DNA from 2 places in the Pseudarthrobacter equi genome. Region 1 is predicted to be linked to the other one. Evidence: predicted binding sites of a transcription regulator. Region 1 holds the regulator's gene; the other holds the start of a gene.
What was found. The regulator LexA, encoded in region 1, represses DNA repair genes until DNA is damaged. The targets are predictions, from matches to a motif close to TCGAACANNTGTTCGA.
Positions count from the first base shown of each region.

Region 2: a site for LexA is predicted at 4,437-4,452, ahead of ruvA (Holliday junction branch migration protein RuvA). Genes of this name have one in related genera too.

Region 1 covers NZ_LT629779.1:1,954,066-1,962,590, reverse strand. The annotation lists gene BLT71_RS08870 (SseB family protein) at 1-396, opposite strand, end outside; gene priA (bifunctional 1-(5-phosphoribosyl)-5-((5-phosphoribosylamino)methylideneamino)imidazole-4-carboxamide isomerase/phosphoribosylanthranilate isomerase PriA) at 416-1,162, opposite strand; gene BLT71_RS20570 (hypothetical protein) at 1,252-1,410, opposite strand; gene hisH (imidazole glycerol phosphate synthase subunit HisH) at 1,411-2,160, opposite strand; gene hisB (imidazoleglycerol-phosphate dehydratase HisB) at 2,157-2,783, opposite strand; gene BLT71_RS08850 (histidinol-phosphate transaminase) at 2,845-3,963, opposite strand; gene BLT71_RS08845 (LysM peptidoglycan-binding domain-containing protein) at 4,099-4,488, opposite strand; gene lexA (transcriptional repressor LexA) at 4,817-5,566, shown strand; gene BLT71_RS08835 (ATP-dependent DNA helicase) at 5,665-7,722, opposite strand; gene hflX (GTPase HflX) at 7,715-8,525, opposite strand, start outside.
Region 2 covers NZ_LT629779.1:2,659,619-2,668,143, forward strand. The annotation lists gene secF (protein translocase subunit SecF) at 1-158, opposite strand, end outside; gene secD (protein translocase subunit SecD) at 158-1,915, opposite strand; gene yajC (preprotein translocase subunit YajC) at 2,009-2,449, opposite strand; gene ruvB (Holliday junction branch migration DNA helicase RuvB) at 2,658-3,743, opposite strand; gene ruvA (Holliday junction branch migration protein RuvA) at 3,736-4,377, opposite strand; gene ruvC (crossover junction endodeoxyribonuclease RuvC) at 4,478-5,056, opposite strand; gene BLT71_RS11950 (YebC/PmpR family DNA-binding transcriptional regulator) at 5,122-5,877, opposite strand; gene pdxT (pyridoxal 5'-phosphate synthase glutaminase subunit PdxT) at 5,881-6,591, opposite strand; gene BLT71_RS11960 (Mur ligase family protein) at 6,682-7,974, shown strand; gene BLT71_RS11965 (type 1 glutamine amidotransferase) at 7,971-8,525, shown strand, end outside.

The DNA.
Region 1 (8,525 bases):
CGTGAAGGCCGGCAGCGCGGTCCTGCCGTCGGCGGCTTTGAGCGTTACCAGCGCCATGTCTGCCTGCTTGTCGGCATGCAGGCCGTGGTCAGACTCCGCTTCTTCCGCCAGCTGGGCCACGATGGGGATGAAGACCCGCGCCGTCGCCAGGGACGCCACGACGGCAGCTTCGTCGCCGGTTCCCCCACGCAAGCCCGCGACGGCGGCGCGGTAGCCTGCGTTGGCCGTACCGTCGTCGTCCTCGAAATTGTGGATCTTCGCGTCGTCGCCGGCGAGGCTGCGGCCCGCCCAGGGCTGGCCCGCGGAGTCGGTCGCGCCGCCGGCTCCTGCCAGCGCCGCGGCGATATGGCCGGGAAGGTGGCGGGGAGCGGGGGCGCCTGAATCTTTGCTGGCCATCGCGTCGGGTTCCGGCAGCCTAGCGGCGGCCGGCCACGTCGAGGGCTTCGGGCAGGGTGAAGGCGCCGGCATAGAGGGCCTTGCCCACGATGGCACCTTCGACGCCCAGCGGGACCAGGGAGCGCAGGACCTTGAGGTCATCGAGGCTGGAGATGCCGCCGGACGCGATGACGGGTTTGCCGGTCTTCTCCACCATCTGGCGCAGCAGTTCAACGTTGGGCCCCTGCAGGGTGCCGTCCTTGGTCACGTCGGTGACCACGTAGCGCGAGCAGCCTGCATCCTCGAGGCGGGCCAGGACGTCCCAGAGGTCCCCGCCTTCCTTGGTCCAGCCCCGGCCGGCCAGGGTGGTTCCGCGGACGTCGAGTCCGACGGCGATCCTGTCACCGAAGCGCTCGATGGCGCGGCGCGTCCACTCCGGGTTCTCCAGCGCGGCGGTGCCGAGGTTAACCCGTGCGACGCCGAGGCCAAGTGCGGCTTCGAGGGTTTCATCGTCCCGGAGTCCGCCGGAGAGCTCCACCTTGATGTCCAGCTGCCCCACCACCTCGCGGAGCAGTTCGGCGTTGGAGCCGCGGCCGAAGGCGGCGTCCAGGTCCACGAGGTGCACCCATTCGGCGCCCTGCTGCTGCCAGTTCAGCGCAGCCTCCAGCGGGGTTCCGTAGCTGGTTTCACTGCCGGCCTCACCCTGGACCAGCCGCACGGCCTGGCCGTTGACGACGTCGACGGCGGGCAGCAGTTCAAGTACCGGCAGATCGTTTGCGGTGGTCATCTTCATCCTTGATGTTGTGGGTGGGGTGTCGGGCTGCCGGCACAGTGCCGGCGCGCGTCAGTGGCCGGACTCGTTGGCCAGGATGCCTGTCAACCGGCCGGGAGGGTCAGCAGGTAGGCGGCGAGCAGGGACATGCCTGCCAGGACGTAGAACGAAACCTGGGTCCACAGGGGCTTGTGCTGCTGCCGGAAGGACAGGGCACCGCCCACCAGCAGGCCGGCCAGTCCCATCAGGACGATGGACCACATTCAGGCGCCGCCACTAGCGTCGCCGCTGCCGGTTTCCGTGGGCCGGCGCAGCGCGTCCACCCAGTTGCGCAGCAGCCGCGCGCCGGCATCGCCTGACTTCTCAGGGTGGAACTGCGTGGCGCACAGCGGCCCGTTTTCGACGGCAGCGATAAAGGGTGCGCCGTGTTCGGACCACGTCACCAGCGGAGGGGCCATCAGCGGCTGAATGACGTCGAAGTTCCATTCCTGCACGCCGTAGGAATGGACGAAGTAGAACCGCTCGCCTTCCACTCCGGCGAAGAGCTTTGAACCCTCCGGCACCTTGACGGTGTTCCAGCCCATGTGCGGAACGACGTCGGCCGGCAGCATCTCGACTTTCCCGGGCCATTCGCCGATGCCCTCAGCCTCGGTGCCATGCTCGACGCCGGCCTCGAAAAGTACCTGGAGGCCCACGCAGATCCCCAGGACGGGGCGGCCGCCGGCCACCCGGCGGCCGATGAGCCTGATGCCATCCACGGCTTTGAGCTCGCGCATGACCGTCTCGAAGGCGCCGACGCCGGGAACCACCAGGCCGTCCGCGTTCAGGACATCCTCGGGCTTGGCGCTGAGGATGACCTCTGCACCGGCCCGCTCGAGGGCGCGCACGGCCGACCGGACGTTGCCGGAACCGTAATCCAGCACCGTCACGGTGGGCTTGCCCTCCGGGGAAGCGGGCTTGCGTGATGCGGACGGGTCGATGATGGCACCGTCCTTCAGGATCTGGCCGCTCACAGGGCACCCTTGGTGGACGGAATGCCCTCAACCCGGGGATCGGGTTCGACGGCTGCACGCAGGGCACGGGCGAACGCCTTGAACTGGGCTTCCACAATGTGGTGGGGGTCCCGTCCGGCGATGACGTTCATGTGCAGGCAGATGCCTGCGTGCAGGGTGATGGCCTCAAAGACGTGGCGGGTGAGGGAGCCAGTGAAGTGGCCGCCGATCAGGTGGTATTCCTGGCCGGCGGGCTCGCCGGCGTGCACCAGGTAAGGGCGCCCGGAGACGTCCACCACGGCGTTGGCCAGGGCCTCGTCCAGCGGGACGGTGGCTTCGCCGAACCGGCGGATGCCGGCCTTGTTGCCCAGGGCGGTCCGCAGCACCTCGCCGAAGGTGATGGCAACGTCCTCCACGGTGTGGTGGACGTCGATGTGGGTGTCTCCCGTGGCTTTGACCGTCATGTCGATCAGCGAGTGCTTGCACAGTGCCGTGAGCATGTGGTCGTAGAACGGCACGGAAGTGTCGATGTCCGAGACGCCCGTACCGTCCAGGTTGATTTCCACGAGCACGGACGACTCGCTGGTGGCACGCTCCATGCGTGCGGTCCGGGCTGCGTCCGCGTTCGGTCCGGTGGAAGTCATGGTCAGGTGTCCTTTGTGGCAGTAAGGGGTGGTCAGGGCGTCCAGCGCCGGTTCTTCAAGTCTAGGCGGGAAGGGCCGGCTGGCCGGCAAGGATGCTTTCCAGGGAGGTGAGGAAGGCTGTGGTTTCCGTCTCAGTGCCGGCAGTAACCCGCAGGTGCCCCGGGATACCGACGTCGCGGATCAGCACACCCGCGTCCAGCAGTTCCTGCCAGACCTGGTGCGGATTCTCCAGTCCGCCGAAGAACACGTAGTTGGAGTCGGATGCCGCCGGCTTGAGGCCCATGCGGGTCAGCTCGGACACGATGCGGTCGCGCTGCTTCTTGATGTCCTCGACGTCAGCCATGAGGGCTTCGCGGTGCTGCAGGGCCGCCAGGGCGGTTGCCTGGGTGATGGCCGACAGGTGGTACGGGAGCCGGACCAGGCGCAGCGCGTCGGTTACTTCCGGGGCGGCTGCCATGTATCCGAGCCGGGCGCCGGCCAGCGCGAATGCCTTGCTCATGGTGCGGGAAACGATCAGCCGCTCCCGCCCGGGCAGCAGCGTCAGGGCGCTGAGCGTGCCGTCGTGGGCAAACTCGTGGTAGGCCTCATCCACGATCACGATGGCCTGGCTTTCGGCGCCGGCTTTGTAAACCGCTTCCACCACGTCCAGCCCGAGGCCGGTGCCGGTGGGGTTGTTCGGTGAGCACAGGAAAACGATGTTGGGCTTCAGTTCCCGGACCTGGCGGGCGGCCGATTCGGCGCTGAGGCCGTACCCGTCCTCACGCTCGCCCTTGATGTAGCCGGTGTCCGTGCCGCTGGCAAGCAGGGGGTACATGGAGTACGTGGGCGGGAAGCCGAGGGCCGTGCGCCCCGGACCGCCGAATGCCTGAAGGATCTGCTGGAGCACTTCGTTGGAGCCGTTGGCGGCCCATACGTTGGCCTCGTCGAGGCCGTGTCCCAGATACTCGGCAAGGGCCTTGCGGAGCTCGGTGAACTCCCGGTCCGGGTAGCGGTTCAGGCCGATGGCAGCCTCCGCGACCGCCGCCGTGATGGCGGCTGTGACGTCGGCCGGGACACCATGGGTGTTCTCGTTGACGTTGAGGAGGATGGGCACATCCAGCTGCGGGGCACCGTAGGGCGTGATGCCCCGGAGGTTGCTGCGGAGAGGAAGCCGGTTCAGGCGTTCAAGCTGGTCATTCACCTGAACAGTTTAGTGGGAGGTGCGGTCGCCCGAAAATGTGACGGTCCGCGCCTACCCATGCAACGTCGGCTCTGGGCAGCACACCTGCTGTTCCGGGACTTCGATACAGCCAGGGAGACGTGCCGCGAACCATTCCTAGCGTGTGGGGATGTACAGCTGCTGTCCCGGGAGAATCTTCCCGGCGGACAGGTTGTTGAGCTGCACGATATCTGCCACGACGTCCCTGGCGTCCCGCTCGGGCGCGAGGTCGGAAGCGATCCCCCACAGCGACTCACCCGGCTGCACGGTGACCGTGACGGTGGGGGTCACGGTCAGGTCCGCTGCGGAGTCGGAGGCCTTGGCCGGTGAGTTGAAGAAGCCGGCCAGTGACAGCAGGAGCGCTGCCAGCAGCACCAGGGGAATCCCGATCAGGACAATCTTGCCCCGCCGCGTGAGGCGCAGTGGTGGCAGCGGCGCCTGCTGGGCCCGTGCACCGTTGCCGTGAACGTCGAAACCGTGTGACCTGAAAGCGGATGTAGCTGACATGACCTTAGCCCTCCTGGACCGTACTGCGTCTGTTGGTGTTGCCTGCTGGTGCCGCCCCATGGTGCTGCCTGACCGGCTCCGTGTTCGAACGGCTGCTCGCCTTGTTAGAACACATATTCGAATACTGCTTGATTCAGTTTTAGCACCTATGGACGAACAATGTCGAGACTCGCTAGAACAAATGTTTGAAAAAGCCATGTGGCTGACCTACGTTTGGAGGCAGGAACATCCACTCCTGAAGTTGATCAGCAGGGTCTGACATTGACGGCGGGAACACTTAGTCCGGTGCAGTTGAAAGCCCGGTGGCAACCGAAAGGCAACGGCGAACATGGCAGCAGCAGCCACCGGGGGCAGGGCGACCTCGCAGCCGAAAAGGACAGCCAAGGGCTTGACGCCGCGGCAGAAGAAAATCCTCGAGACCATCCAGCGTTCGGTCAACGTCAACGGCTACCCGCCGTCCATGCGCGAGATTGGGGACACCGTGGGGCTGGCCAGCCTCTCGAGCGTCACCCACCAGCTCTCGCAGCTGGAAAAGCTGGGCTACCTGCGGCGTGATCCGAAGCGGCCCCGGGCCATGGAAGTCCTGATGCCGCTGACCCTCGACGGCGGGACCACCGGCAGGGCGGCCAGGCAGGCAGCGGAACCCGCGGCTGCGGCCTCCACGGGCATCACAGCGTCCGTCACGGAGTTGCCCACCGCGCTGGACACGGCCATGGTGCCCCTCGTCGGCCGCATCGCCGCCGGCGGCCCCATCCTCGCGGACCAGGTGGTGGAAGACGTTATGCCGCTCCCCCGCCAGCTGGTGGGCCAGGGCGAACTGTTTATGCTGAAGGTGGCCGGTGATTCCATGGTGGACGCCGCTATCTGCGACGGCGACTGGGTGGTGGTCCGGCGCCAGGCGGATGCCGCGAACGGCGACATTGTTGCCGCGCTCCTGGACGACGAAGCCACGGTCAAGACGTTCCGCCAGCGGGACGGCCACACGTGGCTGCTGCCCCAGAACACGCAGTACGAACCGATCCTTGGCGACCATGCCACCATCATGGGCAAGGTGGTTTCGGTCCTCCGCTCGCTGTAGCGTGGCCGCCGTCAACAACAGGCCACAGCAGTCCAGCCAATAAGGGAGGCGCCGTTCCGGGGAACGGCGCCTTCCTTATTGGGGTTTTCAAATGGTGCCTACGGCGTTTCCCCGGCCAGCCTCTCCAAGGCCGCGATCGCCGTCGTGCGGTCCGTCGTGGCCCAGAAGGGCGGCAGGGCGCCGCGCAGGAACCCGGCGTAGCGTTCCGTGGCCAGGCGGGAATCGAGGACCGCCACTACGCCCTTGTCGCCGGTGGAGCGGATCAGCCTGCCGGCGCCCTGGGCCAGCCGGATGGCGGCATGGGTGGCCGAGACGGACATGAAGCCGTTGCCGCCTGCCTGCGCCACGGCCCGGGAGCGGGCGGTCATGAGGGGGTCGTCCGGGCGGGGGAAGGGGATCCGGTCGATGACCACCAGGCGGCAGGAAACCCCTGGGACGTCAACGCCCTGCCAGAGCGACATGGTGCCGAACAGGCACGTATCCGGTTCGTCTGCGAACTGCTTGACGAGGGCCGTCATGGTGGAGTCGCCCTGGCACAGGACCGTCATGCCCAGCTTGGGCCGGAGTGCTTCGGCCGCCTCTTCGGCTGCCCGCCGTGAGGAGAACAGGCACAGCGCCCCGCCGTTCGAGGCGCGGATGAGTGCCTCCAGCTCTGCAAGCGATTCGGGTGACGCACCACGGCCCGGCTTGGGCAGGTGCCCGGCCACGTACAGGATCCCCTGCTTGGGATAGTCGAACGGCGAGCCGACGTCGATCCCGGTCCAGGCCGGCGCCCCTTCGCCCACGAGGCCCAATCCCCCGGCGGCGGGCTCGAAGGCAGAACCGATGGCCAGGGTTGCGGACGTCAGGACCACTGTATGCCCGGCGAAGAGCCCCTCACGCAGCCTCCCGGCCACGGACAACGGCGCGATATTGACCAGCGCAGGAGCACTGTCGTCAGGTTGGGTATAGCCCTGGCCGGGATCGAAGGTTCCGGCGCGCGAGATCCACACGACCTCGCGGTTCTCCTTTGCCGCCAATAGCCGTTCGGACAGTTCGAGGATGAGCATCAGGCGTGAACGCGCAAGCTGCCTGCCGCCGTCGGCCGTGTTGCTGCTGTCCCCCTTGGAGTCGGACAGCGCCGCCCTGCAGGCCTCGCGCAGCTGGTCCACGCAGTCGAGCTGTTCGTCGTTCAGTCCGTTGGGGAGCAGCCCGCTTGGGACGCCGGCAAGGGCCAGCTCCAGGTTCGCTGCGGCGGCGTTGAGCGCGTCCACGGTGATCGCCGTGTGTTTGCGGGCGCCTGAGGCAGCGGCGTGGACCATGGCGACGGAGAGCTGGCCGGACACTGCACCGGTAACCCGGTCCTGCAGCTCGTGGGCCTCATCCACCACCACAACGTCGTACTCGGGCAGCACCGCGAGTCCCTCGAACGCACTGACCGCGAGCATGGCATGGTTGGTCACCACGACGTCGGCATCGGCAGCGTCCTGGCGGGCCAGCTCGCTGAAGCATTCCTCGGCCAGGGGGCATTTCTGGGAGCCCAGGCACTCCATGGACGTCACGGACACCTGCTTCCAGGCGCGGTCCGTCACGCCGGGCAGGAGTTCGTCCCGGTCTCCTGTGGACGTCTTTTCCGCCCATTCCCGGAGCCGGACCACTTCCTTTCCGAGCTGGGACTGCGGCCCGCCGGCGGCTGCGGCGAAGTGCGGCACGCTGGTGTCCTCACCGAGGGAGAAGAGCTGCCCCTCGGAGGGTTCCTCGGAGGGAAACCCGCCTTCCAGCTTGTGCCGGCACACGTAATTGGACCGGCCCTTGACCAGCGCCACCTTGACCGGACGGTCGAGGGCCGGGGTGATGGCTTTGAGGAGCCGCGGCAGGTCCCTGCCCACAATCTGCGTCTGCAGGGCAAGGGTGGCCGTGGACACCAGGGCGGGCTTGTTGCTTTCAAGAGCATGGGCGATCAGCGGGATCAGGTATGCCAGTGACTTTCCGGTACCGGTCCCGGCCTGCACCAGCAGGTGGTTTCCCGTTTCGATGGCCTGCGCCACTTGCCGCGCCATTTCATGCTGCCCGGAGCGGCTTTGGCCGCCCATGGCGGAAACGGCCCGGTCGAGCAGCTCGATGACGAGCTGCCCGCCGGCCGTTTCCTTGGATTCAGTTGCCACAGCCTCAGGCATTGACGGCAAAGGATTCCAGTTCGGCGGCCAGGCCCTCGCGGACCTTCACCACCGCCCGGGTTCCGGCCTCGACATGGTCCATGCTGATGATCTCCGCGTCGGAGTCGTGCAGCTTGCTGATCAGGTCGCCGCGGTTGTACGGGATAAGGAGCTCCAGCTGGACGCCGGGACGCGGAATCGATTCGCTGATGGTCTTCAGCAGTTCCGCGATTCCCTCGCCGGTGCGCGCCGAAACCACCACATGGCGCGGTTCACGCTGCTTCAGCCGTTCCACCACGAAGGGATCTGCGGCGTCGGCCTTGTTCAGGACGATGATCTCCGGGATCTTGCGGGCGTCAACCTCGCCGAAGACCTTCCTCACAGCGGCGATCTGGCCTTCAGGATCCGGGTGGGACGCATCCACCACATGCAGGATGAGGTCGGAATCGGCCACTTCCTCCAAGGTGGACCGGAAGGCCTCCACCAGCTGGGTGGGGAGGGACCGGACGAAGCCCACGGTGTCGGCCAGCGTGTAACCCAGGCCGTCAGATGTCTCGGCTTTGCGGATGGTGGGGTCCAGCGTGGCGAACAGGGCGTTCTCTACCAGCACCCCGGCATCGGTCAACCTGTTGAGAAGGGACGACTTTCCAGCGTTCGTGTAGCCCGCAATTGCTACGGACGGCACTTCATTACGACGACGGTTGGCGCGCTTGGTTTCCCGGGCAGGCTTCATCGCCGCGATTTCGCGCCGCAGCTTGGCCATCCGGGTACGGATCCGGCGGCGGTCCAGTTCGATCTTCGTCTCACCGGGACCGCGCGAACCC
Region 2 (8,525 bases), 710 kb from region 1:
TCGATGCCCAGGTTGAACCCGCCCTTGGCCACCGGGATGATGATGGACAGCGCGACAGCCGCCAGCGCGATCAGGAACCAGATCTTCTTGGATCCCACGAACTCGTAGGAGCGCTTCCCGGTGTAGAGCTCATTGCCGAAATTGGCGAAGCCTGACATTACTTGTTCTCCTTCGCAGCGGTCTTCGAGGAACCGGCCAGCTGTTCCTGCTTCTCCGCCAGCCGCCGTTCGGCAATAGTCATCCGGCGTTCCGCTTCCGCGGCGGCTCCCGCGTTCTTGGCACGGACGTTGGCCGGACGGTCTTCGGGGGTCCGGATACGGCCGGCACCGCGGTACAGCGGTACGGCGCCGAGGCGCTTGGGGTCGAGCCCGGAGAACCGGTGGCCTTCGCCGAAGAAGCGCGTCCGCGCCAGCAGCTGCAGCGTCGGGTGGGTGAACATGAAGACCACAATGAGGTCGGCGATGGCTGTCAGGCCGAGCGTGAAGGCGAAGCCCCGCACGTTGCCCACCGCCACGAAGTAGAGGACCAGCGCCGCCAGCAGGTTAACCGCCTTGGAGGCGAGCACGGTGCGCTTGGCCCGCTTCCAGCCGTTCTCGACGGCCGAGACCAGGCCGCGTCCTTCGCGCAGCTCATCGCGGATACGTTCGAAGTAGACGATGAACGAGTCAGCCGTCTGGCCGATGGCCACGATGATGCCCGCGACACCGGCCAGGGACAGCCGGTAGTTTTCCGTCCAGCCCAGGATTGCGATGGCCAGATACGTCAGGACGCCTGCCACCACCAGCGAGGCGATGGTGACGAAGCCCAGTGCCCGGTACTGGAAGAGCGAATAGACCACCACCAGGAGCAGCCCGATGAGGCCGGCCAACAGGCCCATACGCAACTGCTCGCCACCGAGGGTCGCCGAGATCTGCTGTTCGCTCTGGATCTCGAAGCTGATAGGCAGGGCGCCGAAGCGCAGCTGGTCAGACAGTGCCTTGGCCGTCTGCTCGGTGAAGCCGCCCGTGATCTGCGGACGGCCGTCCGTGATGACAGCCAGTGAACGCGGAGCGGAAATGACCTGGTCGTCGAGGACGATGGCGAACTGTGCCTTGGGGTCGTTGCCCGATTCGCCGCCTGCGGCCACGTAGAACTGGTTGAGGCGCTCGGTGACCTCCTTGAACTTCGCGGTACCTTCCTCGTTGAACTGGATGTTGACGGCCCAGTCGTTGGTGACGGCTCCCTGGGCGCCCTGCTGCAGCTGGAACGAGGAAGTGACGATGTTGCTGCCCTTCACCTCGACCGGCCCGAGGATGTACTTGATGGCCGGGCTCTTGTCCGTTGCCGGTTCACAGGTGACCAGCGGCTTGGTCGGATCAGAACGCTCTGCCTTCTCGGCTGAGGCGTTGTCACAGTCCAGGGCCTCGAACTCACGGTAGATTTCGGGCGTGATCCAGTTGATGTCACTGCTGTTGGCGGGCGCCGCCGTCGGCTTGGGCAGCTGGTCCTCGGGAGCCCGGGACTCCTCGGGAACAGCAGCTCCGGCTCCGTTCAGGAGCACGGGCCGGAAGTTCATGTCCGCGGATGCCTGGATCAGGTCGCGGGTGGCAGTGGACGGCGTGCCCGGGAGGCTCACCACCACGTTGCGGCCCGACTGCGTGCTGATTTCGGCTTCGGCTACGCCGGAACCGTCAACGCGCTGGCGGATGATCGCCACGGCCTGGTTCAGCTGTTCTTCATTGATGTCAGAACCGCCCTCAACCTTCGGCGCCAGGATCATCTGGGTACCGCCTTCGAGGTCAAGTGCCAGCTTGGGCGACCAGCTTGCCTGCCCGGCGACGGTGCCGGCGGCCAGGACGGCTGTCAACGCGGCGATGATTACGCCCAGCCAGACCAGGACCCTGAGGCCGGGCTTCTTGGGGCCAGTTCGTGCCATTGTCGATCTTTCTCTTATTCACGGAGGAACCGCCGGTGCGCATGGGCACCGGCGGTTGTCCGCAGCGGTAGAGGGGTTAAGGTGCCGGAAGGACTAGCTGTCCTTCTTGCCCTCATCGTTGAGGCGCTTCAGGGTCTCGTCCGGGGTCTCAGCCGGGAACGCGGTGGTCTCAGCGGCAGTGGCCGGCGCAGCCGTGGTGCCGGCCGTGGTACCCGCCGCCTCCGGAGCGGTCAGGGACGAAGCATCGTCCGGTACGGCGGGGGCAGCGGCTTCCGGCGCTACCGCCGGTTCCATCACCTTGGTGACGGACTGCCGGTGCACGGTGGCCAGGTTGCCCGGGGAGAGTTCCAGGGTGACCTTGTTCTCGGCCTCATCGATGTCCACGATCCGGCCGTAGAGGCCGAAGCTGGTCATGACATCGACGCCTGGGCCGAACTTCGACTGGAGCTCCGCCTGCTGCTGCTGCGTCTTCTTGTTCCGGCGGAACATCATGAAGATGAATACGCCGAGCATGACGAACAGGAGAATTGACATTGGATCCAAGGGGAATTCCGTCCTTTGTGGTACCTGGCTGGTTTTCCGGCAGCGCCGGACTTTGTCTGTGCCGGGCGGAACAGTCATGGAAGCCGATCCCTGACGGACCTCCTGCACCGGCGGCGCGGCCGATAGGCCATGCGCACAACAAAGACCCGAACGTGCCGAGCGTCATACCAGTCTAAGGGGAAAAGCTGGAGGGAGCCTGTTATTGGCTCTCCGGGGCCCAGTCCCCCGTGACCTCGGCACCCGTTACGCGGTCAAAAAGATCCAGCTGTTCCTGGCCGAACACGCCTGCAGGGATGGCATAGCCCAGATGTGTCCAGGCCGGCGCCATGGCGATGCGGCCGCGTGGGGTGCGGCCCAGGAGCCCTTCGCGGACGAGGAAGGGCTCCGCGACAGTCTCCACTGTTTCGGTTTCTTCGCCGACGGCGATCGCAAGCGTGGAGAGCCCCACGGGCCCTCCGCCGAACTTGGTGATGAGCGCCTCGAGGACGGAACGGTCCAGCCGGTCGAGCCCCTTCTTGTCCACTTCGTACATGTCGAGCGCCGCCGACGCGGACCGGGCATCGATCTGCTCTACGCCATGGACCAAAGCCCAGTCGCGCACGCGGCGCAGCAGCCGGTTGGCAATTCGGGGCGTTCCGCGGGACCGGCCGGCGATCTCGCTGAAGCCGGCGGAATTGACCTTCAGGTCCAGCAGGCCGGCGGAGCGCCGCAGCACAAGTTCGAGTTCCGGAACCGAGTAGAACTCCAGATGGCCTGTGAAACCGAAGCGGTCCCGCAGCGGACCGGGAAGCAGCCCGGCCCGGGTGGTGGCGCCCACCAGTGTGAAGGGGGGAAGTTCCAGCGGGATGGCAGTGGCACCCGCACCCTTACCCACCACAATGTCCACACGGAAATCCTCCATGGCCATGTAGAGCATTTCTTCAGCCGGCCTGGACATGCGGTGGATTTCGTCGAGGAAGAGGACTTCGCCCTCGGACAGCGATGACAGGATGGCGGCGAGGTCGCCGGCATGCTGGATCGCAGGGCCGCTGCTGATGCGCAGCGGAGCGTTCATTTCCGCCGCCACGATCATGGCAAGGGTGGTCTTGCCGAGACCCGGAGGACCCGAAAAGAGCACATGGTCGGCGCTGCGGCCGCGCATGCGGGATGCCTTCAGGACCAGGGACAGCTGCTTCCGCACGCGGTGCTGGCCCACGAAGTCGTCCAGGTTCTTGGGGCGGAGTGCGGCTTCGATGGCGCGTTCCTCAGGCTCCTCCCCTGCTGCCACCAGTGACGGTTCAGCCACGGCTGCCTACGCGGTTGCCCGCCCGCGCGCCGTCCTGGCCGAGCCAGCGGAGGGTGGTCCGGAGGATCTCCGGGACGTTGCCGCGGAAGGAAACTTCGGGCTCGTCCGCCAGTGCCTTGTCGATGCTCGACGACGCGTCCTTTTCGGACCAGCCCAGGCTGGTCATGGCGGCGACCACCTGCGGCTTCCAGCTGGCCTCCGCCGCGGTGGTGGCCGCAGCGGGAGCCGTACCGTGCGGAACAAGCTTGCCGGCCAGCTCAAGGACAATCCGCCCCGCCACCTTCGGACCGATCCCGGGAACCTTGGTGAAAGTCTTGTTGTCGCCGGTGTGCGCGGCAACGCGGATCGCTTCAGGATCGTGGACGGCCAAAACGGCCAGTGCGAGGCGCGGACCCACGCCGCTCACACTCAGCAGGACCTCGAAAACTTCACGTTCGTCGTCGTCCGCAAAACCAAACAGCGTCATCGAGTCTTCGCGGACGATCAGGGAGGTGAAGACCTTTCCCTCTTCGCCCACGTGGAGCCCGCTGAGGGTCTGGGGGGTGGCGTAGACGTTCATGCCCGCACCGTTCAAGTCGATGACGGCCGTGGACAGGCCTACGTGCGCTACGGTTCCGCGGAGGAAACTGATCAAGGCCTGGCTCCTGCTTGTGCTGCCGGGCCGCCGCCTGGCAAGAGGCGGAGCCCGGTTATCCGAACATATTTACGAATACCCTAGCAAGCTGCGGGGACATTCAGCGTGCGCGGCGCGCCTTCGCTTCGGCCTCGGCCCACGCCCGCTGGGCCGGTGTCAGCGCCGAACTGCCCGGACCGGTAGTGGCAACCGAGGCACCGCTTCCGGCGCGCCAGGCGTGCGTGATGGCCAGTGCCAGGGCGTCCGCGGCATCGGCCGGACGGGGCGGCGCGTCGAGGCGAAGGATCTTGGTGACCAGCTTGGTCACAGCGTCCTTGTTCGACGTGCCGCTGCCCGTAACGGCGGCCTTGACCTCCGACGGCGTATGGAGCGCCACCGGGATCCCGCGCCGCGCTGCCGCTGCAATCACCACGCCGGACGCCTGCGCCACACCCATCACGGTGCTGACGTTCAGCTGCGAGAAGACGCGTTCGACGGCGAGCACCTGGGGCTCGTAGCGGTCCAGCCATTCGTCGATGGCCAGCGCAATCACGAGCAGACGCTGGTCCAGGGATTCGTCGGGCGAGGTTCCGACGACGCCGACGGCCACCATGGTGGCCCGCCGGTTCCGCTCGACGTCCACCACCCCGATGCCGCAGCGGGTCAGGCCGGGGTCCACTCCCAGGACACGGAGCGTCATGGAGATGGACTGTGTCGCGATGGGGTGTGCTGCGACGGGCGCAGGTCAGCAGGCAAAGCCGCCGGTCACTCTGATTCCAGGGCGGCCTGGACCTCGTCGCTGAAATCGGCGTTGCTGTAGACGTTCTGGACGTCGTCGAGCTCCTCGAGGGCGTCGGCCAGCTTCATGAACTTCCGCGCTCCGTCGACGTCCAGCCCCACCTGCATGGACGGAACGAATTCCACTTCATCGGTGTCGTACTCGATGCCGGCGTCCTTGAGGGCTTCGCGGATGGCCGGAAGATCGCCCGGTTCGGAGTGGATCTCGAAGGATTCGCCGTTGTCCTTGACCTCTTCGGCGCCGGCGTCCAGGACGGCCATGAGGACGTCGTCTTCGGCCAGGCCGTTCTTGGGCAGGTTCACCACGCCCTTGCGGTTGAACAGGTAGCTGACGGAGCCGGGATCGGCGATGGTGCCGCCGTTGCGGGAGATGGCGAGGCGGACCTCGGATGCCGCGCGGTTCTTGTTGTCGGTGAGGCACTCGATCAGCAGGGCGGAACCCTGCGGGCCGCGGGCTTCGTACATGATTTCGGTGTAGTCAACCACTTCGCCGGTGAGCCCGGCGCCGCGCTTGATGGCGCGGTCGATGTTGTCGTTGGGGACCGAAGTCTTCTTCGCCTTGGTGACCGCCAGTTCGAGGCCGGGGTTGCCGGCCAGGTCCGGTCCGCCCATGCGGGCAGCAACTTCGATGTTCTTGATCAGCTTGGCGAAGGACTTTGCACGGCGGCTGTCAATGATCGCCTTTTTGTGCTTAGTCGTCGCCCATTTGGAGTGGCCTGACATGCTTTACGCTTCTCCTCTGATCATGCGGATAAAAAGTTCGTGTACGCGTTTCTCCCCGGTCACTTCCGGATGGAAGGAGGTGGCCAGCAGCCGGCCGGAACGCACTGCGACAATTCTAGCGGCCCCGGGCAGCCCGGCGGTGTGGGACGCATGTTCCGGATCGGCCGGTTCAACCTGGGCCAGGATTTCCACGCCGGGGCCTACGCGCTCCACCCACGGTCCGCGGATGAAGACGGCATGGACCGGAGCCACACCGGCGTCGGTGGCGCTGAACTCCAGGCCCTTAAAATACAGGTCCGTCTCGAAGGACTCGCGCTGGCGTCCGAAAGCGTTGCGGCGGACGGTCATGTCCAGCCCGCCGAACGTCTGCTGGGGGGCACCCGAAAGGTCCGTGGCGGGGTCGGCAATGTCCGAGGCCAGCAGGATCATGCCCGCGCAGGAACCGTAGACCGGCAGCCCGCCGGCAATGCGTTCACGCAGCGGCCCGGCCAGCCCGAAAGCCCTCGCGAGCTTGTCAATGGCCGTGGACTCGCCGCCGGGGATGATGAGCCCGTCCAGGCCGTCGAGTTCCTGCGGACGCCGGACGCTGACCCCCTCGGCGCCGGATTCAGCGGCGGCACGGAGGTGCTCGCGGAAGTCGCCCTGGAGCGCCAGGACGCCGATCCGGAGGCCCGAGCCCACGCGTGCGGGATCGGCGGAAAGGGAGTTTGTCATCGTCCCAGCATACGGGCACCGGTGCTGCCCGCCCGGCCGGGCGGGTCATACTCCGGCAGTTCCATGCCGCGGCTGGGATATATTCGGACAATGCCCTTTTACACTGTTCCGCTTGGCAAACTGGTGCGCCGGATATCCCGGCTCCGAGGCGGCGGGTCCGCGCTTCCAGGGCTCGTCGTCGAAAAAATCGACCCCGGTTTCATGCGGCGGACACTCACCACGCTGCCGCACGGCGTGGCAGTTGTCAGCGGCACGAACGGGAAGACCACCACCACCAAAATGGTGGTGGAGCTGCTCGAAAGCCAAGGCCTGAAAGTCTTCACGAACCGCACCGGCAGCAACTTCACCCGCGGCGTCGCCGCGGCCCTGCTGGGCGAGGTTGACTGGCGCGGGCGGCTGGACGCCGACGTCGCGGTCCTGGAACTCGACGAGGCACATGCCGTGCACTTCGTAAACAGCGTGCCGCCGAAATACTGCCTGCTCCTGAACGTCCTGCGGGACCAGCTGGACCGTTTCGGCGAGATCGACAAGACAGCCCAGCTCCTCCAGCACATCGCCGCCAAAACCACCGGGACCGTGGTGCTGAACCGTGAAGACCCCAGGGTGGCCAGGATCGCGGAAACCCTCACGGGCCAGGAGGTCCGGTATTTCGGGCTGGACGACTCGCTGCTGGGCACGTTCCCCAACGACGACGATATGCGCGCCGCTCCCGGCAGCCCCGCACCGGCGGGCCTCCCGGAGAAGCCCGCGGCCGACGTCGTGCTCCGCAAGGTGGGCGCGGACACCGCCGAATTTGAGTACGACGGCGGGACCGTCAGTACCGCGATGAAGCTCCGCGGGGTGTACAACATCTTCAACGCGGCCGCGGCGCTGACCCTGGCGCGGGCCATTTGCGGCGGAGCCGCGGCGGACACCAACCACGAAACCCTGCTGGAGGCGCTGTCCCAGGTGGCGCCCGCCTTCGGCCGCGGTGAGAGCCTCACGGTGGAAGGCCAGCCCCTTGACCTGGTGCTGGTGAAGAACCCCAGCGGTTTCCGCCTCGGCCTGAAGTCCTTTCCTGCAGGCGGTTACGCCACCATGATCGCCATCAACGACAACTATGCCGACGGCCGGGATATGTCCTGGCTGTGGGACGTGGAGTTCGATTCCCTCCGGGCCGAAGGCGTGGACCAGCTGACCGGTTCCCGCGCCTACGACATGGCATTGCGCCTGCAGTATGACGATGTCCGCATCGGTGCCGTGGATCCTGATATCGCGCCGGCCCTCGCAGCGTTCATCCGGGGGGCGAAGGGCCAGCCCAAGCGCATTTTCTGTACGTATACGGCCATGCTTGCCATCCGCCGCGAACTGTCGAAGATCACCACTGTGGAGGTTGTCTCTTGAGCCAGGAAACTCCGGGCACGTCCGGTCCGTCAACCGCCGGCGGCAAGGGCATCCTCAGGGTGGTCCAGCTCTACCCGCGAGACATGAACATCTACGGCGACTGGGGCAACGCCCTGGTGCTGCAGCAGCGGATCCGGTGGCACGGGTACACACCCGAACTGCTGGAATACAACGTGGGTGACCCCTTCCCTGACGATGTGGACATCATTGTGGGCGGCGGCGGCCAGGACAGCGGGCAGCTGGTCATCCAGGACGACCTGCAGGGCCGGGCGGATTCCCTCAAGGAGCTCGCCGAGGACGGGACGCCGATGCTCGTCATCTGCGGCCTGTACCAGCTCTTTGGCCGGTTCTTCAAGACCAGGACCGGCTCGGTGATTCCGGGAATCGGCATCCTCGACGTCGAAACGCACGGCACCGATGAGCGCCTGATTGGCAACGTCAAGGTCGCCACGTCCGAATTCGGTGAGGTGCTGGGTTACGAGAACCACAGCGGGCAGACCACCCTGGGTGGCGGGGTCCGCCCCCTCGGCACCGTGGCGAAGGGAACGGGC